4 regions of the Vagococcus entomophilus genome follow, and region 4 is predicted to be linked to each of the others. Evidence: predicted binding sites of a transcription regulator. Region 4 holds the regulator's gene; each other region holds the start of a gene.

Region 1 (7,647 bases), 580 kb from region 4:
CGATATGGATATTCGAACAGAGGCATTGCTCTATGCTGCGGCTAGAAGGCAACATCTTATTCAAAAAATTTTACCAGCATTGCATCAAGGAAATATTGTGTTGTGTGACCGTTTTGTCGATAGTTCTCTTGCTTATCAAGGTGCAGGAAGAAAAATCGGAGTAGAAGAGGTTGCCAAAATTAATGAGTTTGCAACGCAAGGAGTCCAACCCGGTACAACCCTATATCTAAATGTAGACTCTGATACGGGATTAGGCAGAATCAAAAAAGGAAGAAAAGTAGCGGAACAAGATCGCTTGGATATTGAAAAACCATCCTTCCACAAACGAGTACAAAAAGAATATTTAGTACTTGCGTCCGAACACCCAGAACGAATAATTACGATTGATGCGCATGTTTCCTTAGACCAAGTGGTTCAATCATGTTATGATAGTATCATAAAAAAATATCCCGATTATTTTGCATGAGGGTAGAAGAAAGGTGAAAAAAATGAAACTAATTTTAGCGATTGTTCAAGATAAAGATAGCAACCGTTTGTCAAACGAGTTTGTTGACGCCAATGTTCGTGCAACAAAATTATCAACAACTGGTGGATTTTTAAAATCGGGAAATACAACATTTATTATTGGAATAGAAGATGAACGAATTAATGAGGTGCTTGAAATCATTAAAAATATTTGTCAATCAAGAGAGCAGTTTGTCACGACTCCTGTTAGTTTAGATATTTCTGTTGACAGTCATATGCCTTATCCAATTGAGGTTCAAGTAGGTGGAGCTACGGTATTTGTGATGCCAGTCGATAGTTTCCATCAATTTTAAGATAGTAAGCAGATGGATAGAATGGATTTTGGAAAGCTACAGCCTCGTGTCTTTACTCAATTAAAAAAGAGCTTGAAAGACCAACGGATCGGTCATGCCTATCTTTTTGAAGGAGAACAAGGGACGGGAAAAAAAGAGCTGGCACGTTGGATGGCACAAGCAATCTTTTGTCTTTCAAGCCTACCAGATAAGTGTCCTTGTATGAAATGTACAAATTGCACTCGGATTGAATCTGGCAATCATCCTGATGTCTTAACGGTTGTACCTGATGGTCAAACGATTAAGGTCGACCAAATTAGAGAAATGAAAGCAGCGTTCAATAAGAGTGGTGTAGAAACCAATAAAAAAGTCATGATTGTTGAAGATGCAGACAAAATGACGACCAATGCAGCGAATAGTTTACTTAAGTTTTTGGAAGAACCTGAGGGTCAAATGCATGTCTTTCTTTTGACCAAAAATAAAGCACGTATTTTACCGACAATTCAGTCACGTTGCCAAATTTTGTCTTTTCAGCCATTACCAAAACATTATGTGCAAGAAGCGCTAATAGCAGAGCACGTTTCTAAAGGGGTAGCGGTACTTCTTTCTAAGTTGACGAATAGTTTAGAAGAAGCGCAAAACTATGCTAAAGATGCATGGTTTGAAGAGGCTAGAGGTGTTTCAAAGCAGTGGTTTGATTATTTAATTGAATGTGACGACTTAGCGTTTATCTATGTTCAAAAGCAGTTAATCAAAACCTTTAAAGAAAAACCGCAGCAACAGTTATTATTTGAGTTGCTATTGATTCGGTATCGTGATATGTTATTTGAAGAAGCTACAAATGAAGACGTAGCTTTATTACAACCAAAAAAACAAAAGAAACTTACACAAATACAGCTATTGACTAGTGTGGAAGAACTATTATCTAGTCGAAAAAAATTAGATCGAAATGTTGGCTTCCAAAATGTGTGTGAGCAACTAGCATGGCGACTGATTAAGAATAACTAGTAGGGCAATAAAGGAGAGAAGACTGTGATAGAAGTTGTGGGTGTACGCTTTAAATCTGCTGGACACATTTATTATTTTACTCCTGGAAAAAAAGAGTATTCATATAAGCAAAAAGTGTTAGTCGAAACACAACAATGTAAACAGATTGCTGAGGTTGCAATTCCTAAAAAAGAATTTGAACCAGAAGATCTCCCTGAGGAAATAAAGCCTATATTGAGCGAAGCAACGCATGAAGATTTAAAAAAAGAACAGAAAAATTCTGAAGATGCAAGAGAAGCTTTTGTTGTCGGCAAAAAGATGATTCATAAGCATCATCTAGAAATGAAACTCATCAAAGTAGAATATACATTTGACCGCAGCAAACTGATTTTTTATTTTACAGCTGATGGTCGGATTGATTTCCGTGAGTTAGTAAAAGATTTGGCCGCTATTTTCAAGACAAGAATTGAATTGCGTCAGATTGGCGTCAGAGATGAAGCGAAGATTTTGGGTGGAATCGGTCCTTGTGGTAGACAGTTGTGCTGTTCAACTTTTTTAGGAGATTTTGTCCCGGTATCAATTAAGATGGCAAAAGACCAAAATTTATCATTAAATCCAACCAAAATTTCTGGGTTGTGTGGCCGTTTGATGTGTTGTTTACAGTATGAAAATGATCAGTATGAAGAAGCAAAAAAAGAACTTCCAGACTATGGTACAGAAGTCCTAACGCCAGATGGAAAGGGAAAAGTCATTGGGTTAAATTTGTTAAGCCGTGTTATCAAAGTCAAACTATTCGATCGTTTGACGCCGTTAGACTATGATAATGCAGAATTGCAAATTTTAAAAACGAAAAATGGCCGAAGTAAAACAACAGGTAAAAACGAAAAGGAAGATTCTCATGGATAAAAGAACTTTATATGATGAATTTGATCACCTAGAAGCCGAGATTAAACAATTTTCTTATCGCTTATCTGGGATGAAGGAAACAATGGCTGAACTGATGGAAACAAATGTCAGTTTGGAAATAGAGAATAAACATCTGCGGGAACGATTATTTGAGCTTGAAGCGACGCAAAATATGAGTAGCTCCAGTAAACAAGAACTTTCTAAGTCTAGAATGAACTTGGAAAAGTTGTATGAAGAAGGCTTTCACGTCTGCAATGTTTACTATGGCTCACGTAGAGAGAACAACGAAGAATGTGCTTTTTGTTTAGATGTTATTTACGGGGAACGTAAATAGTTAGTTGCCAAAAGAAGGATCCATTAAGTGTGGTCGAGAAGAAACTCTTGCTGAGTTCTCTCGCCCTTTTTTGTAAGGAGAATAAAAATGCAAAAGCAAAAAAGTTTTGATAAAGAACAAATCAAGGGAACACTGTACTTGATCCCTACTCCCATAGGAAATTTGGAAGACATGAGTTTTCGCTCTATTCGCATGTTAAAAGAAGTGACACTAATAGCAAGTGAAGATACTCGAAATACACAAAAACTTTTAAATCATTTTGAGATACAAACACCACAAATAAGCTTTCATGAACATAATTATCAAGAAAGAATTCCAAAACTAATTGAGCAGCTCAACAGGGGAGAGAGTATCGGACAAGTGAGCGATGCAGGCATGCCTTGTGTCAGTGACCCAGGTATGGATTTGGTAAAAGCTTGTATTGCAGAAGAAATTCCGGTTGTATCGCTACCAGGACCTACTGCTGGATTAACTGCTTTGATTGCTTCTGGTTTGGTAGTTCAACCATTTATATTCCTAGGCTTCTTGCCAAGAAAGAAAAATGAGCAAAAGAAATTCTTGCAGGACTATCTTAGTCGTCAAGAGGCCATGATATTTTACGAGTCACCGTACCGTGTTAAGCAGACAATGATGATGTTCCAAGAGGTTTTTGGTTCAAAAAGACAAGTTGTTATTTGCAGAGAATTAACCAAAATTCATGAGGAATACCTTCGTGGGACGGTATCGGAAATTTTAAGTTATCTACAAGAAAATGAATTGAAAGGTGAATGTTGCCTTCTGCTTGAAGGAATTTCTAAAGAAGAAATAGACAGTCAAAAAGAACAAGAAATTGCTTCATGGGGAGAATTTTCAATTGTTGAGCATGTTGATTTCATTGTAGAAACTGAAGAGATTAGCACAAATGAAGCAATTAAAAAAGTTGCAAAGCAGCGAGAAATGAAAAAACAAGAAGTATACAAAGCGTTTCATCAATAATTGGTATAGGATTAACACTTTGAACAAGTGTTATCCTATTTTTTTGCTTTATTTTTAATAATGTTAAAAAATAGATAGAAATACCTGGTGTTTAATGTTAGAATATATAACATGAAGGTTAGTTATTGATTTTTTGAAGGGAGTTTTGCTTATGAATTCAGGAGATAGTGCGTTTATTTTAATTTGTTGTACGTTGGTATTTTTAATGACTCCAGGATTGGCTTTTTTTTACGGAGGATTGGAAAAAAGAAAAAACATCCTAAATACCATGCTGATGTCGATTTTTGTGTTAGGTTTAGCATCTGTTCTATGGATTGGTATAGGTTATACTCTTTCTTTTAGTGGTGATGGAAAATGGATTGGAAATTTCAGTAAAGTATTTTTTGAGAATGTTTCGCTCAGCAGTGGCTTAGACAAAAATGCGACTATTCCAGAAGGACTGTTCGGTGGATTCCAAATGATGTTTGCTTTGATTACAGCTGCTATTTTGACAGGGTCTGTGGTTGGAAGAATGAAATTTTCGGCTATTTTTATATTTATTGCATGTTGGTCTGTCTTTGTTTATTATCCCTTAGCCCATATGGTATGGGGGGGAGGATTCTTAGCTCAGATTGGTTCTATTGATTTTGCTGGAGGAAATGTGGTACATATTAGTTCTGGCGTTTCTGGACTGATTTTAGCGTTGGTTCTAGGGAAACGTTTGAAACAAAAAGAGGTAGAAAATATCCCACATAATATTCCGTTTGTTGTTTTGGGAGCAGGAGTTCTGTGGTTTGGCTGGTTTGGGTTTAATGCGGGGAGTGCACTAGGAGCAAATGCTCAAGCAGTACATGCGTTGCTGACAACCAATACGGCCGCAGCCACAGCTATGCTTTCTTGGATGGCAATTGAAAGTATACTCAATAAAAAAGTGACCATTGTAGGGGCTTGTACTGGCGCAGTTGTTGGACTTGTAGCCATTACCCCCGGCGCAGGCTTTGTTCCACTTTGGAGTTCTTTTGTGATTGGCGCACTGGTCAGCCCAATCTGTTATTATGTGATCAATGTTCTGAAAGAAAGACTTGGTTTTGACGATGCTTTAGATGCTTTTGGATGTCACGGCGTTGGAGGAATCTTTGGTGGCATTGCGACGGGAATCTTTGCACAAAAAAAGGTCGGTGGATATGAAGGTTTATTATATGGTGGAGGTCATTTGTTTGTGGCACAGCTAGAAAGTATTCTTTTTACGATTGCTTTAGCTAGTATTGCCAGTTTTGTGATTATTCAATTGATCAAACGATTTATGCCTATCCGTGTCACAGAAGCAGAAGAGGCCATTGGATTAGATATCTCAGAACATGGTGAAGTTGCTTATTTTAGTCAAGAAACCAAATAAAATAATAGAAAAAACAGCTTTTTGGTGACGAGAAAACAGGAATCGTCTTCAAAAGGCTTTTTTTATGGAGTGTACTGAAATAAATCACTTGATAAGAATGTACGTTCGTATTATACTTATAATGAGGTGAAGACAGATGGAAAAGCAAACTGATCTCAGATTTCCGCTGAAAAAAAATACATCAAGAAAAATTATTCATGTGGATATGGATGCTTTTTTTGCTTCTGTCGAAGAACGGGAAAATCCAGCGCTAGTTGGGAAACCAGTCGTTATTGCCAAACACCCAAAAGAAACAGGGGGAAAAGGTGTAGTTTCAACGGCTAATTATGAGGCGAGAAAGTTTGGCATTCATTCTGCGATGAGCGCACAAGAAGCTTATGAACGCTGTCCAAAAGCTCAGTTTGTCCAAGGGAATTATGCCTATTATCGGGAAGTGTCTGAGCAAATCAGAGAAATTTTTCAAAGATATACTGAAATGATTGAGCCAGTTGCTTTGGATGAAGCGTATTTGGATGTGACTACAAATAAAATAGGGAGTAAAAGTGCCATCAAGATTGCAAAGATGATTCAATTCGACATTTGGCACGAGTTACATCTAACCTGTTCCGCTGGGGTGAGCTACAATAAATTTATTGCCAAGCTGGCTTCGGACTTTGAAAAGCCAAGAGGAATGACAGTTGTATTACCAGATGATGCAGAAGAATTTTTAAAGAAGTTGCCCATTGAAAAATTTCATGGGGTCGGAAAAAAAACGGTACCAAAAATGCATGAACTTGGTATTTTTACTGGTGCTGATTTGTACGAGCAAAAAGAAATGGACTTGATCCGTCAGTTTGGTAAAATGGGGTATTCTTTGTACAGAAAAGTCAGAGGAATTCATGATTCTCCTGTAGAAAATCAAAGAGAACGGAAATCGATGGGGCGAGAAAACACCTATGGTCAGCTACTGACAACCGATCAAGAGGTTACGGCGCAATTAAGAGCGCTCTCTGCAAGTGTGGCAGCTTCCTTGCTTCGTTACCAAAAACACGGAAAAACGATTGTACTCAAAGTGAGAGATGGTGAGTTTCAAACGATTACAAAAAGAAAAACACTTCCTGAGTATATCCATCAAAAAGAAGAAATCTTTTTTCAAGCGCAATTGTTGTGGGAAGAGTTTGGCGAGCTGACTGTTGGGATTCGCTTGCTCGGTGTGACAATGACAACGTTAGACCCATTGACTTACGAAAACATTCGTTTGCCTGTATGATGGGCACATTTTAAAACGTCATGTGTGACGTTTTTTTATTTTTGAAAAATCAATAAACAGTTCTATTTTGAAATTTTTTTGAAATATAATAATCATGGTAAAAGCTTATTTTTCTTTTTATTTTGTAAAAAATACTTCTCGTGTTAAAATAAGGTATGTTTTAAAAAGGAGATGAAGAAATGAAAAAAAGTTTGTTGTTGTTTTGTTTAATGGGTATAGGGTTACTTTTAGGAAGTGGAAAGAGTGAGGCAAGTGAAGTAGAGAGAAAAGAAATTCTAAGTCTGACTCAACCTACATGGATTTTCAATTCAGGAATGAGTAAAGGAAAATACCATGATCGACAAGAGTTAGGGTTTATTTTAAAAGAAAAGTCTATTTTAAAAGTCAGACAAGTCAATCCTGAATTTCAAGCAAAATTGACGGTAAGATTATTGGGTAATGATTCTCAGACTGAAAAATCTGTTCAAGTGGGTTCTGAATGGACCCAGATTAGCGGAGAGGTATCACTCGTTCCATTTGTAGATACTCCGTATGGTGACAACCAAGCCCAGATAGAATATGAGATACTGGAAGATGATGCGCCAAAACCATTAGCTGTATACAACTATCAAGAAAATGAACAAGAGTTTTTTTCACAATGGGATATGTATGATGGTGAATTTGCATTAATTAAGGGCAAGGATTTTCAATTATTCCTACCAAAGCGTGATAAGGAATTAGCTCGTCACTTGAAAGAGTATAACTCACTGGATGAATTGATTGAATATTACGGAGAAATTTTTTCTCTATATAATGAAATAGCTGGATTTGATGAGTCATCTGTAGAAAATGTAAATGGTTCAAACCGTTATTTTCTCAAGGCTGATGCTCACGGGGCTGGTGGAGCATATTATGGAAACAATTGGACGGCAAATAGTTATGGAACAGCCAACATGTGGTTGACTAAAAACAGTTGGGCAACGTTGCATGAGATTGGTCATGGCTATCAAGCAGGCTTTGATGGTGTGGGAATGTACACAGAAGA
Region 2 (7,647 bases), on a different contig from region 4:
TCGACGTACACTATAGACATCTGGAACATTTTTAATTTTATCAACAATCTTTTGCAAATGTGCTAAGTTTTGAATAGATAAAGTTAAACTAACCGTAGCCATCTTATTCTTGTTTGGTTTGGCTTCCACACTAACCAAATTTTTAGAAACAGAACTAACCGCCTGTAAGATATCGTTTAGTAGACCTGAGCGATTGTATCCATAAACTTCTAGGTCAGCATCGTATTCTTTTCCGACTTCTGCAGCATCTTCTTCCCAAGAAACATCAATCAGTCGTTGTTTAATTTCTTCAGAATTTTTCACATTCGGACAATCACTTCGATGGATTGAGACCCCTCTTCCTTTCGTAATATATCCAACGATGTCATCCCCAGGAACAGGATTACAGCAACGACTAAAACGAATGAGCAGATTGTCAACACCCTGAATAACGACGCCACCTTCATGACGGATTTTTAATTTTTCATTTTCTTTCTTTTGAACGGGTTGATTCATCAGCTCGTCTGCTACTTGTTTTTGGCGTTCTCGCTCTCGTTCACGTCTTTCCTTTTCGGTTAGACGATTGTAAACTACTTGAGCAGTTACCTCGCCGTAACCAACTGCTGCAAACAAGTCGTCTTCAGAATTAAAATTAAAACGCTCTAAAGCCTCACTTAGTTTTTGTTTACCCAGGAAAACTTTAGGTGGAAAATCATTTTCTAAAAGAAATGTCTCTACTTGCTCTCTTCCTTTGATAATATTTTCTTCGCGATCTTGGACTTTGAAAAAGCGTTTGATTTTATTTCTTGCTTTGCTAGTAGCCACCATCTTGACCCAATCACGGCTTGGTCCAAAAGAATTGGGCGAAGTTAAAACTTCGATAATGTCGCCATTTTTCAATTTATAATCTAATGGGACCATTTTCCCATTAATTTTGGCACCTGTCGTTTTGTTGCCAATCTCAGTATGAATATTGTAGGCAAAATCAAGTGGTCCTGAGCCTTTTGGCAACTCTGTAACATCCCCTTTGGGCGTGAAAACATAGACCTTATCACTAAAGATGTCCCCTTTGACACTTTCCATAAAATCTGAAGCATCATAACTTTCATCTTGCAGTTCGATAATTTCTCTAAACCAGCCAAGCTGACGGCTTACACCATCTTGTTGTTCCAGTTTATCTGTTTTCCCTTCTTTATAGGCCCAGTGTGCCGCAACCCCAAATTCAGCAATTTGGTGCATCTCATGAGTTCGAATTTGGACTTCAATAGGAGTACCTTGTGGACCTAATATCGTGGTATGCAAAGATTGGTACATATTTTCTTTTGGCATCGCAATATAGTCCTTAAATCTTCCTGGCATCGGTTTCCATTTTGTATGAATTGCCCCCAAAACGGCATAACAGTCTCGAATCGTATCCACCACAACACGAATTGCGAGCAAGTCATAAATCTCACTAAAGTCTTTTTTCTTATCTTTCATTTTGTGATAAATAGAATAAATATGTTTGGGGCGGCCATAGATTTCAGCATAGATTTCTAAATCTTCTGTCGCTTTACGTATTTCTTCCACCGCCTCATTTACATAGGCTTCACGTTCTTCACGTTTTGCTTGCATCAAGTGAACAATCCGGTAATACTGTCTTGGGTTTAAATAACGTAATGCCGTATCTTCTAACTCCCATTTAATCTGTCCAATCCCTAAGCGGTGCGCTAAAGGTGCATAGATTTCGATTGTTTCTTGTGCAATTCTGCGTTGTTTGTCTTCTCTCAAATGTTTCAAAGTACGCATATTGTGTAATCTATCCGCTAATTTCACCATAATCACACGCAAATCTTGTGCCATCGCAAGTAACATTTTTCGATGATTTTCCGCTAATTGTTCCTCATGTGAGCGGTACTCGATTTTCCCAAGCTTGGTTACTCCGTCGACAAGCATTGCCACATCTTTACCAAAATCACGCTTCAAATCATCCAACGTTACTTCGGTATCTTCGACAACATCATGTAAAAAACCCGTTGCAACCGTATGAGGATCCATTCTAAGCTCTGCCAAAATACCCGCTACTTGAATAGGGTGGATAATATAGGGTTCCCCCGACTTTCTCGTTTGTCCAGAGTGCGCATCTGTCGCATACTCACATGCTTTTTGAACAAACGCCACGTGTTCTTCGCTCATATATTGTCTTGTCATATTAATAACACTTTGTCCAGTTAAGATTTCCTCTCTAGGCATCCTTTTCACTCCCTTTATACAAAAGAAGCACTACTTGAAAGCAGTACTCCTTGATTCATCTTGCTCCATGCTTTTCTTTAGTATACTGTTTTTCAAGCTTTTTTTCAACGAATCACTATCTTATTATCCTAGCAATTCCCACTGATAGCTCATAGCACTCAACGCATAGATTGGGGCGGTCTCGGCTCGAAGAATTCTTGGACCTAAGCCACAAATGATTGCGCCATTTTGATAAAACAAGTCAATTTCTCCTTTAGAAAATCCACCTTCTGGTCCAAAAATAATCAATACCTTTTCTTGCTGCACACATTGAGTGATTGCCTGTACAAAAGCAGATTTTTCGCCTTTTTTTGCCGACTCTTCATATGCAACAAGAACCGTCTGATACTCTTTAAACTTCTGAACCAACTCATCCAGTTCACTGAGTAACGTAACCTGTGGCTGCATGGTTCTGTGCGCTTGTTCTGCTGCTTCTTTACATATTTTCTGCAAACGGATACTCTTTTTCACTCTTTTTTTGTCGTCCCATTTTGCTACAGCGTATTTGCTTGGAAAACCGACTAGCGCTTGCATACCAAGCTCTGTCCCTTTCTGTGCGATCCATTCTAACTTGTCCCCTTTTGGATACCCACAAGCAATCGTGACTGACACAGGCATTTCTTTTTCTGCCTGTTCTTTTTCAATTTCTTCCAAATAAACGCTGTCTGCTTCAATTCGTGTGATTTTCGCCTTAATCGAACACTGATTTTGAAACACTAAAAAGCAATCATCTCCAACTGCCATGCGCATCACTCGAACCGCATGGTGATAGTCTTCTTCTGTTAATGTAAAAGATTGATTTTGATTTACATACCTTTCGTTCAAAAAATAACGTTGCATCGCCCTACTACTCCTCAATCTCTGCTTTTTTCAAAATAATCGCAAACCAATCCCCTTGCTGTAACAATTGATCGACTACAAATCCTGCTTCCATCATCGCTGTAACCACTTCATCTTTTTTTTCTTTAATGATGCCTGAAACAATAAACGTTCCTTGCTCCTTCAATAATCGATGTGCATCCGCAATCAGTCGCAAGATAATATCTGCCAAGATATTGGCTACAATCACGTCCGCTTGTGTTGAAATTCCTTTTAATAGATCATTAGCGCTAACATGTACATCCTGCGCAATAGGATTTAAATCCATATTTTCTTTTGCAGCGTTCACCGCTACTTCATCTAAATCATAAGCAAAAACTTCTTTTGCGCCAAAACTTTTACTCGCAATACTCAAAACACCCGAACCCGTTCCAACATCTAAAACCGTTTCTCCTCCGCAAAGACTTGTTTCTAACGCTTGTAAAGTCAATCGAGTGGTCGGATGCGTACCCGTTCCAAAAGCCATACCAGGATCAAGTTTGATCACGCACTCATCTTGATTTTTAGGTTCATATTTTTCCCAGTTTGGTACAATTGTTAAAAAGCGGGAAATTCGTACCGGGTGATAATATTTTTTCCAGGCAGAAGACCAGTCGCTTTCTGCAACTTCACTAATCTCCAACCTATTTTCACCAATATTCAAGCCGTACTCTGGTAATTTTAGAATTCTTTCTTTCATTTCAGGTAAAATTTCAGGTAAAAACATCGTTTCTGGAAAATATGTTCGGATAATTGCCCCTTCTTTTACATGCTTGAAAGTCGACTTATCCAGTAATTCTCCAAAGGCATCCGACTTGAAATTTTCCACGTCCAACGCATCTTCTATCGATACCCCACTCGCGCCTGACTCAATCATAATGTTGGAGATAGCTTCCACTGCTTCACTCGTTGTTGTTATCTTTACTTCGGTCCACTTCATTTTTTTCCTCCTAATAACTTGGATAGGCCACATTGCCCGCATTTTTTTCTTTTTTCTTTGCATAAATCTCATCAAACTCTGCATCTTGCCACTTTAATTCAAAGACATCTGCATCCTGATCATTTAGAAAATCTAACAAATCACTTTCTCCTTCTGTTAAAACCTCAGGTAGGTACGTTGAAATTGCTAAGATCAAAGCTTTGTCAATTCCTTTTTTCCCTTCATATGGAAAAACTTTCAGATAATCTGATTCCTCAAATTGACTTTTCCCTGGAAGATAAAAAAGAAGGGCATCTTCAAATTCAATAATTTCTTCCTCAGATTTTGTCCCGTCAGTATCCTCAATCGCTAACCCAACCTTGTTTTGAGCAAACAATTGAAAAATCAATTCAATTGTGTGATTTCTTTTATCCCAGTCAATAGCAAAATCATAATTTCCCATTGTCTTAGTTAGCTCTGTTTCCAAACAGGTTAAAATAGTTTCTTTTTTCATCACGTTATTCCTCTCCGACTTTACTCATTCCTCTTTATCATACAAGAATAAGAGGTGACATGCCATATATTTTCTCGCTTTTGTAAGCATTCTATCTTCTGCTTTTATTTAAACCAATCGAGAAAGGTTCTCTGGCCATCAAAAGCAACATTTAAAACGAATGTATGTTCCACATTTTAGAAATATGCTATACTGATGGTAGAAATAAAAGGAGGTCTTTCGTATGCAAAAACCACTTGCTTACCGCATGCGTCCTCAAACGTTAGAAGATATTGTGGGACAGAAACACTTAGTTGGAGAAGGAAAAATTATTCGTCGGATGGTCGATGCTAAAATGCTTTCTTCGATGATTTTATACGGACCACCCGGAACAGGTAAAACAAGTATTGCAAGCGCCATTGCAGGATCTACTAAATATGCGTTTCGTGCGCTCAATGCCGCAACGGATACTAAAAAAGATTTACAAATTGTAGCCGAAGAAGCCAAGATGAGTGGGACCGTCATTTTACTACTTGATGAAGTACACCGATTAGATAAGGTCAAACAAGATTTTTTACTCCCACATTTAGAAAGTGGTCAAATTATTTTGATTGGTGCTACTACAGAGAATCCTTATATCAGCATCAATCCTGCTATCAGAAGTCGGACCCAAATTTTTGAGGTCACCCCCTTAGACGAGGAAGAAATAAAAGAAACCCTTCTACGAGCACTGAACGATTCAAACAACGGACTTGGCAATGAGTCCGTACAGATAGATGAACAAGCATTACAACATCTTTCACGTGTAACAAATGGCGATGTACGGAGTGCACTAAATGGGCTAGAGCTAGCTGTAAAATCCACTCCTTGTCAGAGCGATGGCACCATAAATCTTACCCTCCCTATTATCGAAGAGTGTGTACAAAGAAAGTCCTTGACTCATGATAAGGATGGCGATGCCCATTATGATGTGATTTCTGCACTGCAGAAATCTATTCGCGGAAGCGATGCGGATGCGGCCTTACACTATCTTGCACGTCTTGTAGAAGCTGGCGATCTACTTAGCATTAACAGACGGTTGATGGTCATAGCATACGAGGACATCGGACTAGCAAATCCCGCTGCTGCTGCCCGAACGGTTACCGCTGTTCAAGCGGCTGAAAAGCTCGGATTTCCAGAAGCACGCATCCCACTTGCCCAAGTAGTAATTGATCTTTGTCTTTCTCCAAAATCAAATTCCGCATGTGCTTCTATTGATGCAGCACTTGCCGATATTCGGATTGGAAAAGTAGGTGATGTGCCCCCTCATCTAAAGGACAGTCATTACCAAGGGGCCGAACAGCTGAATCGAGGGGTTGCCTATAAGTATCCTCATGATTTTCCAAATGGTTGGGTAAGCCAACAATATTTACCCAATAAGCTAACGAATGTTCACTATTACAAACCAAAAGAAACTGGAAAGTATGAACAAGCTTTGCTTCATCAATATTGTAAAATTCAGCAACAGAAAAAAAAATAACCCTCCATTCGTAGGCAGAATTCATTGATGTTTTTTTAAAATTATGCTACGATAATGGTGTAATATCTGTGGTGTGCGAGTTGTTCTACACTGTGTTGACCGAACATTTAGTGTTACTTTGGGATCGAACTAGCTCATTTGGAAAACAAGCCTTTTCACTTGGTAGTTTGAAGAATTGACAGTTGAGCCCACCTGCTTACTCGCGGGATCAACGCTACAGGACGATTAACGGCATCGACGGATATTATTTTTTTAATTTCTATACCTTATAGGAGCAACCGATGCTTACATTCTTATTACTTATTATTGCGATTTTTTTAATGATTATTGCATTTTATTTTACTAAAAAAAAAGAAAAATTAGCAAAGCTTTTTGGCAAAAAAAATTCAATAACCACAGTTACAAATTCGATTACACTGTTTAGTCGGATATATCTTGGACTCGGGTTGATTGGTATTGCACTTATTTTTGTACATAACCTAACTTTTACGTTAATCTACATCTTTATTGTCCTAGTATGTTCAATGATTTTTAGCTTTACGCTAGCTAAATGGTTGTAAAAAATACTTACTATTTGAAGGGATGATTAGTTATGACTCAAGATTACAAAAATATTCTGGTTGCAGTAGATGGATCAGATGAAGCGGAATTAGCTTTCCAAAAAGCTGTTAGTGTATGTTTAAGAAATAAGGCCCACTTACTAATCGCTCACATTATTGACACGCGTGCTTTTCAAAATATCGCATCTTTTGATGAAACAATGGTAGAACAAGCTACTAGTATGGCTAAGCAAACGATTGCAGAATATATTGATTTTGCAAAAAAACAAGGTCTTACAGATGTCAAAGAGCTGATTGAATACGGCGCTCCAAAACCGCTCATTGCAAAAGAAATTCCAACTGAAAACAACATTGACTTGATTATGCTCGGCGCTACAGGTCTAAATGCTGTTGAACGTTTGTTTATGGGGTCTGTTTCAGAATATGTTATCCGTCATGCTCCTTGTGATGTATTAATTGTTCGGACAAATCTAGATAATAAAAAATAAACATTTAAATTCTAAAAAATAAAACTCGACTAGAAATTCTAGTCGAGTTTTTATCTATCCAAAACACAAAAACCAAAAATGACTCAGTAACAGCCTTTCAAGTAATAAAATGATAGAATAACTTGTTAATTACTTGGTTAATTTTTCAACGTCACGTGCAATCATTAACTCTTCGTCTGTCGGTACCAACAATACCTTAACCTTTGAATCTTCTGTAGAAATGATGGTTTCAACAGCTTGTGCTTCGTTCCGCTGCGGATCAAGTTCACAACCAAACCAAGAGAGACCCGAAATGATTCTTTGACGCATCTTTCGGTCGTTTTCCCCAATTCCTGCTGTAAAAATAATAGCATCTGCTCCGTTTAGCGTTGCAAAATAAGAACCAATGTATTTACGAATACGATCAGCAAATATTTGAACCGCGAGTTGGGCTTTTGGATCTGGATTCTCTTCTAAGTCACGCATATCGCTAGAGATTTGGGAAATACCTAGCAAACCAGATTTTCTATTGAGCAAATCAATCATCTCATTCATATCCGTCATCTCTAGTTTTTCCATCA
Region 3 (7,647 bases), on a different contig from region 4:
CAATTGTCATATACATCATATTAGACGTTCCAAGTTCGGCATCCATATACACAATCATGACAAGCGACCAACTAAACATAAATGCATAAAGCATTTTGCCTAGACCATGTGTAATGTCTTCCCCTTTCATCGCAATGGCGAACGCTACCGCGGTTCCAAGGGTCAAAAATAAACACGCCAAAATCGCACGAATGAAGTAACGACTTTTGCTTTTGCTGAACAAATCCATCTTTTTATCGATTGAATAATCGATATTTTCCATAAGACCTGAAATATGTTTCATCTTTGTGCTCCTTTTAATTATCTTTTTACTTCTAAATCATCTATTATTTTAAACACCTACTTGCTATTTGTCTACCTAAAAATGAAATTTTTCACTAGTTTTCAATGCGCTTTCATTTTTACATTTATTCTAAAGTGAAAACACAGAATTTTACCATTCCCTTCTCATTAACCATTCATAAGTCGCTATTATTTCTCATATAAAAATTGACTTTTACAGAAGTTATCGGTATAATTACCATTGTGTAAAATAATGCAGCAAGAATCGAAAAATCACGTCAACAGTTGGTTGCCCCGTTTGGGTTTAATTGCGTAACCGCGGCTGCAAAGGTGAAGATTGAAGAATCAACTGAACGTATTTTTACTTTTCATGGGATTATTTTACTCCAAATAAATTTATTGGAGGAATTTTTAATGTCTCGTTATACAGGACCAAGTTGGAAAGTTTCACGTCGTCTAGGAATCTCTTTATCTGGTACAGGGAAAGAATTAGCACGTCGCCCTTATGCACCAGGTCAACACGGACCAAACAGCCGTAACAAATTATCAGAATATGGTATGCAAATGGCTGAAAAACAAAAATTACGTAACATGTATGGCATGAACGAACGTCAATTCCGTAACTTATTCGTACAAGCTGGTCAAATCAAAGAAGGTAAACACGGTGTTAACTTTATGATTTTACTAGAACAACGTTTAGATAATGTTGTTTACCGTTTAGGTCTTGCAACTACACGTCGTCAAGCTCGTCAGCTTGTAAATCATGGTCATGTTACTGTTGATGGCAAACGCGTAGATATCCCTTCTTACCGCGTTCAAGTTGGACAAGTAATTTCTATCCGTGAAAAATCTCAAAATATCGAAGTAATCAAAGTAGCTGCTGAATCAGCAATTGGTCGCCCTGCTTTTGTTAGCTTTGATGCTGAAAAACTAGAAGGTAGCCTAACTCGTCTTCCAGAGCGTGAAGAACTTTACGCTGAAATCGACGAAGCGCTTATCGTTGAATTCTACAACAACATTATGTAAGAATTCCTATTCAAAAAAGAACAGCCAAATTGGCTGTTCTTTTTTTTTTGCTTTAACTTGCAAATGGTTGTAATTTTTTTTCGATAACAGCTTGAATTTGTCCAATCCCGACACATAAGCCCCAGTAAATCAGTGCTACTAAAATATACATCGTCAAATAGTCAAATTCACGCCCACCAACAATTTTCGCTTTTTGAAAAATCTCAGGAACTGTAATCATGGCTGCCAAAGACGTACTCTTCAATAAATCCATCGCCACATTGCCAAGGGCTGGAACAGATATGCGAAAAGCTTGTGGCAAGATAATCTTGAGTAGAATCGTTTTTCTTGAAAGTCCCAACGCACTGGCTGCATCCCACTGTCCATGACTGACTCCTTGAACCGAGCCACGATAAATTTCCCCGATAAAGGCACTACTGGTGAGTGTAAAACAGATACAACTAGCTTGCAAGGCACTCAAGCGATAAGGTAGGGCAAAGTATAATAAAAACAGTAAGACCAGACCCGGAACGCCTCGAAAAAAAGACAAGTACAACCGAATCAAGCTACGTCCCCATTTTGGAGCAAAAAAACCTAAGACCATTAGTCCAATTCCAACTATATTTCCCATTATAAAAGCAAAACATGCAATTCCAAGCGTAAAGGGCAGTCCCGAAAGAACAAATGGAATAGATTCTAGTAATAGCTGAAAGTTAATCGTTGGAATATACATTTTTCAACTCCCCTAATTTACATCCACTGTTGTTTTTATTTCAATATTTGGTTCTTTGGTTACATCTGCATAAAAGAATTTTTGTGAAATCTTTGTGAGTGTTCCGTCTTCTCGCATTGTTTTAATCGTTTGATTGATTTTTTTTCGCAATGCTTGATTCTCCTTTTTTAATAAAAATCCTGAATGCGTCGGATTGTAGTAAACATCCTTTAAAATTTTAACTGGTACATCTGGCAACGCACCTAAAGCCATTTTTTGAAGATAGTAATCATTTAAGATCACGTCTGTTCGTCCATTCGCCACGTCGGTTAAATACTGATCGTTAGTGGCATTATCATAGCTAACCAGTTTTGCCCCGAATTTTTCAGCAATTTTCATATAATTCGTTGTTGCTTCCCCAGCAGCTTTTTTTCCTTTTAAATCCTTTAAAGACTGAATCCCCGAATCATCACTTTTTCGAACAACCATACTCCCAAATGAATATTTGATAGGGCTCGACAAAACAAATTTTTTAGATTGTGTTTTATTAAGCGAAAAGTCATTGGCTGCTAAATCAGCTGAGCCGTTTTGGAGTGCAGCTAGCATCCCGTCAATATTACTTTCCTTAAATGTCACGTTTATATCCAAACGTTTTGCTACCTCTTTAATCACTTCAACATCATACCCTGTGAGCTGATTATTTTTATCATGATAAGATGCTGGAAATAACGTTCCCGCAGTTGCAACGGTCAACTGATTACTTTTTGACACTTTTTGCCAACTGTTATCTTGCTCACTTGTTTGTGCTTTACATCCTGAAATTATCACCAATGTCAGAAAAAATAGTACACTTATTAGGCTTTTTTTACTTTTCATTTTCTACTCCTTTTTATTGATAATATGCTGGTAAGCAAAATTGATTTTCCTGCTCGAAAGATTTTCCAATTTGAAAAAGTAAGTCTTCTTGACCTTTTGATGCCATGAATTGGATTCCAATAGGCAAACCCCTTTTAGACAAAGACGTTGGCAAACTAATTGCAGGTTGTCCTGTCAGGTTCGCCAATTGCGTATACGGCGTAATCTGCAAGCTCTTATCAAACATCGCGTACACTAACTGCTCTAACTCCTTTTTAGACAATTCTTCCGCCTGTTTAAATGTTTCTCGCAGTGTCGCACTTTGCAAATCACAAGCAATCGTGGGGGCATAATCTGCTGTGGTCGGGCTCAAAAACAAATCATATTTCTGGAACAATTGTTCCATTTGAACAGTTGCGTGGTCCCACAAATTAAGCGCTTGAATGTACTCGCTCGCCTGAATTTTTTTTCCATATTGATACAGTACCCACGTCATTTCCTCCATATCAGCCATCGTCAAAGCACGCCCCATACTTGCTTCAATACTGCGAAACATCGCAGCTGTTTCTGCACCATTCATCACGTAATAGCTGTGAATGAGTGCAAAGCCATCTACTGGATATGCAATTTCTTCTAGCTGAAATTCTTCATGTCGGCTTAGGAAATCTTTGGCTTGTTTAAAGGCGGCTTGAGCAGCACAAGAGACTGTGCTTTTGATAGGAGAATCGACACAGCAAGCTATTTTCAAGGGACCTTTTCTTTTTTCTTGACTATAAAAGGGTGCTTGGTAAGCTGCTTCTTTTTGACTGCCCTGAAGATGCCAAAATAAAGTTTCCGTGTCCCTCATTGAGACTGTTAAGGCAAAATTAATCGAAGCGCCTTGCCAAGATCTCCAGCCATTTGGTCCAACTGGCATGGATCCTCTGGTTGGTTTTAAACCAATCAGTCCGTTAAAAGAAGCTGGGATTCTAATGGAGCCGCCCCCATCACTAGCCAGCGCTAACGGATACATCCCGCTTGCAACAGCAGCGGCTGCACCACCACTCGAACCACCTGCATGATGCTCGATGTTCCATGGATTTTTTGTCTTACCATATAAAGTTGGGTCCGTAATATTCTTAAACCCAAACTCTGGAGCATTGGTTTGACCAAATGGGTAAAAGCCTAATGCTTCAATTTTTTTGACAAAATGGCTTGTTTGAAGACTGATAGTATCCTTAAATAGTCTTGATCCAGCAGTATTCTTCCATCCCTTCTTTTCTTGACCCAATATTTTCAAGGGAATTGGCACCCCACCAAATGGTGTATTTTCTATAATATGTATCTTTTGGTTTTCTTTTTGCAGCTTTAACATGGATTCTATTTCAACCATCGCATTTAGTTTTGTGTTTTTTGTCTGGATGGTCTGTGCAATTTGTCTGTGCAACTCTTCGGGAGAAAGTTCTTTTGTTTTGATTTTTTCTGCCCAAAAAGTTGCGTCTTTTATTTGTTTCACTTTTTCACCTCCAAGATTCTTTGAGATTATATCATCCTTTTAAAAAAAACTTCCACTCCAACAAACTAAAACGTTTTCTTTTTTTGCTTTAAAAAAAGAAAAAAGCCCTATCCCTTATGGTTAGTGCTTTTTCATTCGTTCGTTTTTTCTTTTTCAAAATATAAAAAACATTTTTGTATTTAATATTTCACTCTTGTTCGAACTTGATTCGCCTTTTGATAAATTGGGACGAGTAATTGATAGGTTTCTAACATGAACGCAAATGCAGCTTCTGGTCTTGCCAATAATTCGTCTTCTTTTTTGATGATGCGACCTAGCTGCAACTCACCTTTTTTCACATCTTTAAACCTTGTGACGTACTTTTCGACTTCAATATCAGCTATTGGATACACTTTGTTAACCGTATGATCTGGTGATAGAACAAAATCAGCTGGCAGTGAGTTGATGCAATCTAAATCCACTAAAAAAGCCGCCGCAATTTCTTTTTCAAACTCTGGATTGTCAATAAACGAAAGCCACATCGCAATAAACTCATCATTAATGGCCAATTGAAAATGGGGATACTTCTTGTAGCCACGCGCGTCCCCTCCCATCGCAGACCATGTACTTTCTGGTGCATAGGTAGTTCTGCGTCTATGTTGGGCAATATGAATAGGCAGCTCATGGTGTATCAGTGGTGCCAGTTCCTGTATAAATTTTTCGTCTAAATACTGAAATTTAGGCTGAATTTGCTGACGAATCGCCTGCATTCTATTTTCTAATCCTTCTATAGTAAAGACTGAAAAATCATCTTGTGTAAACATATGTTTATCTAATGAACTCATTGTTGATATTCCCCTAACGTCATACTATACATCCAATCATCCACTATTTCGCCTTTTCGCTCACTACTTTGTCTCAACAGCCCCTCTTTTTTCATGCCGATTTTTTCCATCACTCGGCCTGATTTAGGATTTCTGGCATCATGGACCGCTTGTAAGCGACTGATTTTCAATTGTTCAAAGGCTAATTTTTTTAGCACTTCACAAGCTTCTGGCATATAACCATGTCCCCAGTATGCTTTATTAAGCGTATACCCAATTTCTGCGCAAAAAAGCTGAATCATTCTTAAATCAACCGTTCCTATGAACACATTATTTTCTTTCAACTCTATTCCATATTTTCCAAGTGGTTCTTTCAAAAAGTAGCTAGCAATCTCTTTTTTCGTACATTCTATTGAAGTATGCTTCGGGAATACAAAACGTACTGTTTCATCATCCGATGCATACTGGTACATAGCCGCAGCATCTGCCAATGTTACCGGCCTTAATCGTAATCTTTTTGTCTCTAAATGATTATTTTCTGCCAAAACCAACCACGGATTTACTGTATGTTCTCTTTTTCCCATAAAAAAACCCTTCTTTCAGCTTAAGATATGTTCTCCATTATACGCTAGTTACTGCTCCCACTTCAAGTAAGCATCATTACGAAAATCTCCAAGAAATTCCATGGATATGCTATACTTAAGTTAAATGAAAGGGGTTTTTTTAATGGCTGAAAAAGATGTACAAGACTATTTAGAAAAAGGGCTTTACGGAGCCCCACAGCTAAAACCTGAAGAGAAAAAAAAGTTTCTAGGAAATTTCCGCGAACGCGTCATTCTTGTTATAACAATGAAAGAAATGATGGAAAAGAACCCATTAGATACTGTTAAAAATGTAATCGAAAAATACCCTGATCATCAACTCTATCTAAATGGTGATTTAGACGGCGCTCTACAAGCTGAGTACCTCAAAGTGGCCAAGCAGCTAAATTGTCCCTTTCGATTCGTTACAACACAAGGATCTACTACGGAAGAGACAACCGGGCTTGTTTATGCTGCATCTTACGCCATGCATTTAGAAAACATTCAACTAGCTGACTATCAAGAATTAACCACTCCGACAGAAGAAACTCCCCCACCTAAAAAGCAAAGTTTTTGGTCAAAGTTTGGCCTTTCTAAAAAGTAATACCACTTTTTTAATACAGAATAATATTGTTTTTTTGTCCAAAATGCTATAATAAAAAAAACAAATGATTGTTAACTTTTTCTCTATCTTTAGAGAAATTAAAGCGAGGGAAACTCAAATGAAGACACTAAAAAAAGCACTACTAACAGAAGAAGTCCGTCCTTTATTTCAAGATATGCGCATTGGCATTGAAAAAGAAAGTCAACGGGTCACATTAGAAGGAACCCTAGCTCATACAGACCACCCTAAAACTTTGGGTAACCGCAGTTATCATCCTACAATCCAAACTGATTTCAGTGAAACACAAATGGAGCTGATTACACCAGTGGCAAACTCCGCCCACGAAGTCGTGAGACAATTGACTGCGTTACACGACGTTGCGCTTCGCTCGATGGATGCTCAAGAAATGCTTTGGACTTTAAGCATGCCCCCAGTTCTGCCAAAAGATGAAAAAAAAATAAAAATTGCCAAATTAGAGGCCTTTGAAGATGTGTTATACCGGCGCTATTTAGCCAAAGAATATGGCAAACGAAAACAGATGGTCAGTGGTGTCCATTATAACTTTGAATTTACTCCTATATTTATTCAAAAACTTTTCCAAGCTCAAACTACCTTTCAGACAATTGAGGAACTACGTAGCTATATTTATTTAAAAACCACACGTAATTATCTTCGGCACAGATGGTTGATTACTTATCTATTAGGGGCTTCTCCCCTTGCTGAGGAGGGCTATTTCAGTGAAAACGAATCTGTCCCCATTCATCCCGTAAGAAGTTTGCGTAATAGCCATTATGGCTACACCAATCATCCTGATGTTCAGGGAGACTATACCTCTGTTGCGCACTACGTTGCACAAATTGAAGCACTCGTGGAGCAAGGAACCCTGTCAGAAGAAAAAGAATTTTATGCCCCAGTTCGCTTACGTGGCGGAAAAAAAGTGAGCGATTTAAAAGCGCACGGCGTCCATTATATAGAAATTCGCAATCTTGACTTAAATCCATTCTCCAATGTGGGCATTACCGAATCCTCCGTACGCTTCATTCAGCTCTTCTTAATGGCAATGCTTTGGATGGATGAACCTGAAATGGCGCTTCAAGATAGTTTAGAAGTGGGCAATCGCTTAAATGAACAAGTTGCACTTGAGGAGCCACTTGCTCAGACAAAAGCTTTCGAGGCTGGAAAACAGCTCATTTCCTGTTTAAAAGAACTAGCGGATGCTTTTATCTTATCTCAAGCAGATATTGACTTGATTGAAACAGCAGAGCGAGCACTTGAGCAACCAGAGAACACCCTAGCTGGAAGATGGCTTA
Region 4 (7,647 bases):
ATGAAACAAATCTGCCCAAACTTTATAAAAGCCATATGTGATATCAGGAAACAGAATAGGCTCTTTACTATTAAAAAAAGCTAACATACAAAAGGCTAGGATCTCATCTGAGCCATTCCCAATTACGAATTGATTACTCTGTAAGTGGTATTTTTTCGCTAGCGCTTCTTTTAACTTTTGATTGCTAATGGAAGAATAACGACTCAATGATTTTCCATCAAAATGTTTCAATGTATCCAAGACAGCAGGAGATGGGGGATAGGCATTCTCATTTGTGTTAATTTTTATCATGTCAGAAAAATTTGGCTGTTCGCCAGGCACGTAAGGCGAAATTGATCGAATTCCTTTCACTTGCATCACTCCTCAAATATGAATACTCTTACTATAAATAAATTTTCAGAAAATAACAAGAATTTACAAAATATTTTTAATTATTTCCCAAAAAGATGGAGCAATGAACAATTTTTATGCTAATATAGAAATCATCAAGGAGGGGAAGTATATGAAACATACGCTTTCACAAAAGTTCAATCGCCAAGTCGATCAAATTTCTGTCTCACTTATTCGGAAGTTTGATGAGCAAGTTACAAATATTGATGGCATTATCAAATTAACCCTAGGAGAACCAGATTTTAATACCCCTGAACATGTAAAACAAGCTGGTATTCAGGCCATTGAGGAAAATTATTCGCACTATAGCGGGATGTCAGGATTAATGGATGTTCGGGTAGCTGCTAGTGAATTTTTCGCAAAAAAATATGGCTTACATTACAAACCCGAAAGTGAAATTCTAGTTACAATTGGGGCAACAGAGGCAATCTCCGCTTCGTTATTGTCTATTTTAGAGGCAGGGGATAAAGTTTTGATGCCTGCTCCGATTTATCCAGGTTATGAACCCATCATTACTTTGGCAAATGCCAAACCAATATATATTGATACATCAAAAAATGATTTTGTGCTAACACCAGAAATGATTGATCAAGCAATGGTAGAGCATGGGGACGAGGTAAAAGCGATTATCTTGAATTATCCAAGTAATCCAACGGGTGTCACTTATACGAGGGAAGAAGTCCAGAAAATTGCTGAAAGTTTGAAAAAATATGACATTTTTGTGATAAGCGATGAAATATATAGTGAACTAACTTACGGTGGAGACCATGTCTCAATTGCAGAATTTATTCCTGAACAAACCATTTTGATTAATGGCTTATCCAAATCACACGCGATGACTGGCTGGAGATTAGGCTTTATTTTATCAAATGAGGCGTTCATTAAAGAACTAATGAAAGTTCACCAATATTTGGTCACTGCAGCCTCAACTGTTTCACAAAAAGCAGCAGTGAAAGCTTTGACACAAGGGATAGATGATGGTCTTGAGATGAGAGCTGAATATCAAATAAGGCGCGACTATGTTTATCAAAAAATGAACGACCTAGGCTTTTCAATTGCTCGTCCAAATGGGGCATTTTATATATTTGGAAAAATTCCAAAAGGCTTTAATCAAAATTCAATGGAATTTTGTGTCGATTTAGCTCAAAAACAAGCATTGGCTCTAATACCTGGAATTGCTTTTGGACCAGAAGCGGAAGGATACGTTCGTGTTAGCTATGCTGCTAGTATGGAAAACTTAGAAAAAGCCATGGAACGCCTTAGCAACTACATGAAAGCACATCCAGCACAATAAAAAATGAAATCATCCTCTTATCACAAGAGAGTGATTTCATTTTTTCTAAGTTTATAGATGACTACGATAAAGCCCAACAACTTTACCTAAAATCGAAACAGAAGTCAAAATGATCGGTTCCATCGTATCGTTTTCTGGCTGCAAGCGAATGCGGTTGTTTTCTTTAAAGAAACGTTTACAAGTTGCTTCATCCTCATCGGTCATCGCAATCACAATCTCTCCATTAGAAGCACTAGACTGCTTCCTCACAATCACGTAATCTCCGTCTAAAATTCCGGCATTAATCATACTTTCACCACGGATTGTCAGCATAAATAAAGAGTTTTCTTCATATTTTAAATGCGGTGGCAATGGAAAAAAATCGGAAGCTTCTTCCACTGCTAAAATAGGCTCACCAGCCGTTACAGTCCCAAGCATCGGGATGAGTTCAGATTTGACTCCAATTAGTTCTAACCCTTGTGCGGTAAGCTCGATTGCTCTTGGTTTTGTCGGATCTCTTTGAATAAGGCCTTTTTTCTCTAAACGAGATAAATGCCCATGAACAGTAGATGTAGAAGAAAGGTTAACAGCTAAGCCAATTTCTCTAACAGTGGGCGGATAGCCTCTTTTTTCTACTTCTTCATGAATATATCTTAAAACTTCTATTTGTCTGGATTCTTGCGGTTTGACCATCACTTTGCACCTCACAATTTCTCTATTAACGAAATTGTACCATACAAATGAAGCGAATTCAAACAAATGTTCGCATTTTATTTAGTTGAAAAAAATAGAAAGATACGCTACTATAAAAAGAAAAAGCTGGAGGACAATTATGTTATCTAAAGAAAAAATTGCTCGCATTAACGAATTATCCAAAAAATCAAAGGAAGAGAGTCTAACCTTATCTGAACAAAAAGAACAAAAAGAGTTGCGAGCAGAATATCTGTCAGAATTTAGAAGAGGCATGCGTAATCATATTGAGGGAGCCAAAATTGTTGATCCTGAGGGAAAAGATGTTACACCAGAAAAATTAAAACAGATTCAAAAAGAAAAAGGGTTACATGGACGTAAATAATCTTTTAAGATGAGTTGAATTCTCGATTAAAACGGTTGCAATTGTAACCTATTACAAGTAAAATATAATTAAGGTAAAAATTACCTAAAAGGGAGGACGATTATTTTGTTTGATAAAACAGACCAACTAGCAGTAAATACTATCCGCACGCTTAGCTTAGATGCAGTCCAAAAAGCAAATTCTGGACATCCCGGATTACCTCTTGGTGCAGCGCCAATGGCATACGCACTTTGGACAAAACATCTAAAAATTAACCCAACAACATCTAGAAATTGGGTGGACAGAGATCGCTTTATTTTGTCTGCTGGACACGGTTCGGCTATGCTATATAGCTTGCTCCATTTAGCTGGATACAAAGTTGGAATAGAAGACTTAAAAGCTTTCCGTCAGTGGGAAAGTAAGACGCCTGGTCATCCAGAGGTTCACCATACAGACGGGGTTGAAGCAACTACAGGACCACTCGGACAAGGAATTGCAATGAGTGTTGGTTTTGCAATGGCAGAAGCCCACCTAGGTGCAACATATAACAAGCCTGACTTTGAAATTGTCGATCACTACACCTATGCTCTTTGTGGAGATGGGGATTTGATGGAAGGAATTTCTCAAGAAGCCATTAGTCTAGCGGGGCATTTAAAATTAAACAAGTTAGTGGTCTTATATGATTCAAACGATATCTCTCTTGATGGTCCATTAGATAAATCATTCAATGAAAATGTTGGTGCACGTTTTATTGCCTCAGGTTGGCAACACATTTTGGTAAAAGATGGCAATAATCTTGAAGAAATTTCTCAAGCAATTGAGCAAGCAAAAGCCAATACCACTCAACCGACTCTTATTGAAGTCAAAACTGTGATTGGCTTTGGTGCACCTAATGAAGGGACTAATAAAGTCCACGGAGCACCACTTGGTTCTGAAGGGGTAGAAATCGCTAAAAGAGCCTATGCCTGGAAATATCCTGACTTTACAGTTCCTGAAGAAGTGGCGCAACGCTTCAAAAAAGAAATTCAAGATAAAGGAGCTCAAGCAGAAGAAAAATGGAACACATTGTTTGCAGCTTACAGCAAACAGTATCCTGACTTAGCCCAACAATTTACAGAGTCATTCAAAGAAGAATTGCCAAAAGACTGGAGCAAAAATTTACCCGTCTATAATGAAGGCGAAAGTAGTGCTAGCAGAATCACCAGTAAGGAAACCATTCAAGCGTTATCAAAATCAATTCCTTCATTTTGGGGTGGCTCCGCAGATCTTTCTTCTTCAAATAACACAATGGTGGCTCAAGAAGAGGACTTTCAGCCAGAAAGTTATGCCGGGCGCAATATTTGGTTTGGTGTACGTGAATTTGGAATGGCGGCTGCGATGAACGGGATTGCTTTACATGGAGGAACGAAGGTCTATGGTGGGACATTCTTTGTCTTTGTGGATTACTTCCGGGCTGCTCTAAGATTGGCTGCAATCCAAAAAGCACCTGTTACTTACGTCCTCACGCATGATTCAATTGCAGTTGGAGAAGATGGCCCCACACATGAACCTGTGGAACAACTATCTAGCTTGAGAGGTATTCCAAATGTTTCTGTGCTTCGTCCTGCTGATGGAAACGAAGTAGTGGCTGCATGGAAACTTGCTGTAAAGTCAAAAGATCACCCAACAGTGCTTGTACTAACTAGACAGAATTTACCTGTTTTACCTCAAACAAAAGAACTTGCTTCAACGCAAGTAGAAAAAGGAGCATACGTCCTTTCCCCACAACATGGAACGCAACCAGAAGGAATTTTGATTGCAACAGGTTCAGAAGTTGCATTAGCGATTGAAGCTCAAAAACAACTAGCCCAAGCAAATATCGATGTTTCTGTGGTTTCTATGCCTAGTATGAATCTTTTTGAAGCCCAAGATGCTGCTTACAAAGAGAGTGTCTTACCAAGTGCTATTAGAAAAAGAGTTGCCATTGAAATGGGGGCAACATTTGGTTGGGAACGCTACGTAGGATTAGATGGCGCTATAATCGGGATAGATACTTTTGGGGCAAGTGCTCCAGGCTCAACCGTTATTGAAAATTATGGTTTTACTGTCGAAAACGTAGTTGCAACATTTAATCAGTTATAATAAATAAAAGCTGAGTTCTCAAATGAGTTCTCAGTTTTTTATTGATAAAATCATCCGTTTATTATAAAATGAGTTTAATATGTGGAAGAGGGTGTAAACTATGTTTAAACAAAATTTCAATAAACGATTGTTTTTAGTTTTATTAACTTGTTTGTTTTTTTCAATTTTATTCTTTAAAAAAGCAGATGCCTCAATCGTTGTATCATCTGGACAGTTTCGATTGACTGCTGAAAATTCGTGGGATTATTCGGTAAAGAAAAACTACGCTAGATTGAATTGGGAAAAAATCAGCAATCTTTCAAGTGGCGGCTATACTCTTTATCAATCTGAAGACGGAAAAAATTGGGCTGCAAAGTCTACAAACTATGGAAAAGCCATTCGTGTCTTAAATGTCTATCCAAATACTGCCAGATCCAATACACTAAAAAGTTGGATGGATGCTCTGGGATTAAAAGATAATCAAAATCAAAATCTCATTCAGGTAACACCTATTGCATTGAGTAATTTCAATCGGAACCCTGATGCTTACCTCAAAGATAGTCAAGGAAATTTTCAATATGATGTTATCATGTTCGGCTCATGGGACTCGAACAACGGACTAGATTTAACGAGTAATAGTGTAAACAGTCTCACTCACTACATCACCAGTGGTCGAGGAGTTTTATTTGGGCATGATACTGTGACATCAAATAAGGCGAATTTCAAAAATTTTGCTGCGAAATTAGGTATTTATGTATACAATACCGGAACGAATAATCCATTTAATAAAGAACTTAGGTTGGGAAGTACAAAAGTTAAGATTATCAATAATGGCTATTTAGTAAAATATCCTTTTGAACTAAGCAATGATCAACAACTAACTATCCCACTAGCCCATTCTGGCGCACAGTTATCTTCAACAGCCGTTAGATGGATGGAATTTTTGCCACCGTTTAAAACTGTATCAGAAAATTCTACTGGTTTTATCGTTCAAAATCAATATGGAACCAATAATCACTATTTAATTACCAAAGATAATCTCGGCATGATTCAAACCGGACATAGTAACGGCGCCTCTACTGTCGATGAGCGTAAAATCTTGGCTAATACACTTTACAATTTGGCGCAGGTCACTTTAGATAGTGAAGCAAGTGACTACACGGTAAAAGATACTACGTCTCCTGAAAGTCCCACTGTTAAAGTGAAAAGCGGAAACTTAGCCAATCTCACGCTTGAAATGAACGCTAAAGATAAAGGGAAAAATTACCAATGGTACGTAGAAGCAAGTACTAAAAACCAAGGAAAGTTAAAATCCGATATTGTTTCCGAAGAGATCATCAGTGACATCCAAGGATATATCTATATGTGGGATGAAAAAGAGTCTACTATGCCAATTGTCAAAAAAAATGAGTACGGTGAGGTAACCAACCTCACAAAAAAAGTTGAACCCGAGGACTCTCGAATAATTGAAATTTCCGGTATAAATGGTCTAAAAGATGAAAATAAATGGTTACACGTAGTAGCAGTCGACAGAGCACACAATATCAGTACGGTTAAGCATGTCCAATTAAAAGAAATTCTCAACTCTTTTCAGATTACCGAAAAGTACTTGGATCAAGAGGGGAGAACGATCAAAAATGATACTACACGAGAAATTATTAGAAATGGCTCATACAAAGAGAGAGTCCCAACCATTTCTAACTACCAAATTACGGGATATCAAATAGATAACCAACCAAGTATTGTAGCTAATGAAAATACGAGTGTTACCCTGAATAAGATTGCCGCACATCATAACATTACCTATTTTTATAAGAAAAAAATCTCGATTTCTCTTCGTCAAACGATTGAAAATCCTCATCAAGATTTAGCTTTACCTAAAAATGGCTATGCTTTTGCTAATCTGGTCGGAACAAATTTTACTCTTTCGACCATTTCTGAGCATTACTCATTTTCTTTTCCATCCTATCTGTCCCACCCTTCTAGTCAAGGGAGCGTTTATACACTTTTTCTAAAAAAAGGAAGACAAAATCTAAGAGTCGAAACAATTATTCCAGAATATTACATTTTCAAGGAAATGCGGATTTCCACCAAATCATTTTCAGATAATCAACCTTTCATCCAAAAAGACAAAGTTGCCAAACTTGACTTTACCTCTACCAGTCATTTCTTCTTGACCATTTCTCTTCAGCCTAAGATATCATCTGTCCAGTATCCAGCAAATTATAGCTGGCAGAAGAATGAAAAGTTAAATTTTTTAAAATAAAAAATAAAAATATCGTTAGATTAAGAGGATTTTTTCGTTTTTTGTCTATTTTGTGCTAGAATATTGATGTAGGCATTATTTTAGGAGGAAACAGATTGAAACAAAAAGAACTAATAAAAAATGTAATATGGTTTGTTGGACTTATCGCCGTTTTGTGGGGGCTTAGAGCATTTGTTTTTTCACCGGTAGTTGTTTCAGGAGATTCTATGAAACCAACTCTTGTAGACGGCGAACGAGTAATCGCATTAAAAAATGTTAAAATTAAACGATTTGATATTGTCACATTTCCTGCACCAGATGAAGCAGGGAGAGACTATATCAAGCGAGTAATTGGTCTTCCAGGAGATACGATTGAATATAAAGATGACACGCTGTACATCAATGGGAAAAAATATAGCGAACCTTATTTAAATGAGTATAAAGCTAAATTAGCTAACGGAGCAAAATTAACCGATGATTTCACTTTAGAGAACAAATTAAATGTGACAAAAGTACCCGAGGGCCAGCTCTTTGTTTTGGGGGACAACCGTCAAATCTCCAAAGATAGCCGCTACATCGGATTTA

The links. The regulator LexA, encoded in region 4, represses DNA repair genes until DNA is damaged. The targets are predictions, from matches to a motif close to CNAACANNTGTTNG.
Positions count from the first base shown of each region.
Region 1: a site for LexA is predicted at 5,469-5,482, ahead of dinB (DNA polymerase IV). Genes of this name have one in related genera too.
Region 2: a site for LexA is predicted at 4,699-4,712, ahead of CBF30_RS07110 (replication-associated recombination protein A). Genes of this name have one in related genera too.
Region 3: a site for LexA is predicted at 6,395-6,408, ahead of gshAB (bifunctional glutamate--cysteine ligase GshA/glutathione synthetase GshB). Genes of this name have one in related genera too.

Region 1 covers NZ_NGJZ01000001.1:92,235-99,881, forward strand. The annotation lists gene tmk (dTMP kinase) at 1-466, shown strand, start outside; gene CBF30_RS00440 (cyclic-di-AMP receptor) at 489-818, shown strand; gene holB (DNA polymerase III subunit delta') at 831-1,805, shown strand; gene CBF30_RS00450 (PSP1 domain-containing protein) at 1,830-2,690, shown strand; gene CBF30_RS00455 (DNA replication initiation control protein YabA) at 2,683-3,024, shown strand; gene rsmI (16S rRNA (cytidine(1402)-2'-O)-methyltransferase) at 3,112-3,999, shown strand; gene CBF30_RS00465 (ammonium transporter) at 4,151-5,374, shown strand; gene dinB (DNA polymerase IV) at 5,511-6,623, shown strand; gene CBF30_RS00475 (putative mucin/carbohydrate-binding domain-containing protein) at 6,803-7,647, shown strand, end outside.
Region 2 covers NZ_NGJZ01000002.1:226,860-234,506, reverse strand. The annotation lists gene CBF30_RS07130 (RelA/SpoT family protein) at 1-2,211, opposite strand, end outside; gene CBF30_RS07125 (16S rRNA (uracil(1498)-N(3))-methyltransferase) at 2,335-3,090, opposite strand; gene prmA (50S ribosomal protein L11 methyltransferase) at 3,098-4,048, opposite strand; gene CBF30_RS07115 (DUF3013 family protein) at 4,059-4,541, opposite strand; gene CBF30_RS07110 (replication-associated recombination protein A) at 4,765-6,039, shown strand; RNA gene ssrS (6S RNA) at 6,100-6,287, shown strand; gene CBF30_RS07100 (hypothetical protein) at 6,321-6,599, shown strand; gene CBF30_RS07095 (universal stress protein) at 6,632-7,087, shown strand; gene CBF30_RS07090 (acetate/propionate family kinase) at 7,217-7,647, opposite strand, start outside.
Region 3 covers NZ_NGJZ01000003.1:193,823-201,469, forward strand. The annotation lists gene CBF30_RS09870 (formate/nitrite transporter family protein) at 1-283, opposite strand, end outside; gene rpsD (30S ribosomal protein S4) at 697-1,308, shown strand; gene CBF30_RS09880 (amino acid ABC transporter permease) at 1,361-2,020, opposite strand; gene CBF30_RS09885 (transporter substrate-binding domain-containing protein) at 2,033-2,875, opposite strand; gene CBF30_RS09890 (amidase) at 2,889-4,340, opposite strand; gene CBF30_RS09895 (DUF1054 family protein) at 4,529-5,152, opposite strand; gene CBF30_RS09900 (GNAT family N-acetyltransferase) at 5,170-5,736, opposite strand; gene CBF30_RS09905 (YueI family protein) at 5,879-6,337, shown strand; gene gshAB (bifunctional glutamate--cysteine ligase GshA/glutathione synthetase GshB) at 6,456-7,647, shown strand, end outside.
Region 4 covers NZ_NGJZ01000001.1:674,922-682,568, reverse strand. The annotation lists gene hisC (histidinol-phosphate transaminase) at 1-360, opposite strand, end outside; gene CBF30_RS03100 (pyridoxal phosphate-dependent aminotransferase) at 503-1,684, shown strand; gene lexA (transcriptional repressor LexA) at 1,736-2,356, opposite strand; gene CBF30_RS03090 (DUF896 family protein) at 2,496-2,738, shown strand; gene tkt (transketolase) at 2,844-4,838, shown strand; gene CBF30_RS03080 (DUF5057 domain-containing protein) at 4,939-7,083, shown strand; gene lepB (signal peptidase I) at 7,179-7,647, shown strand, end outside.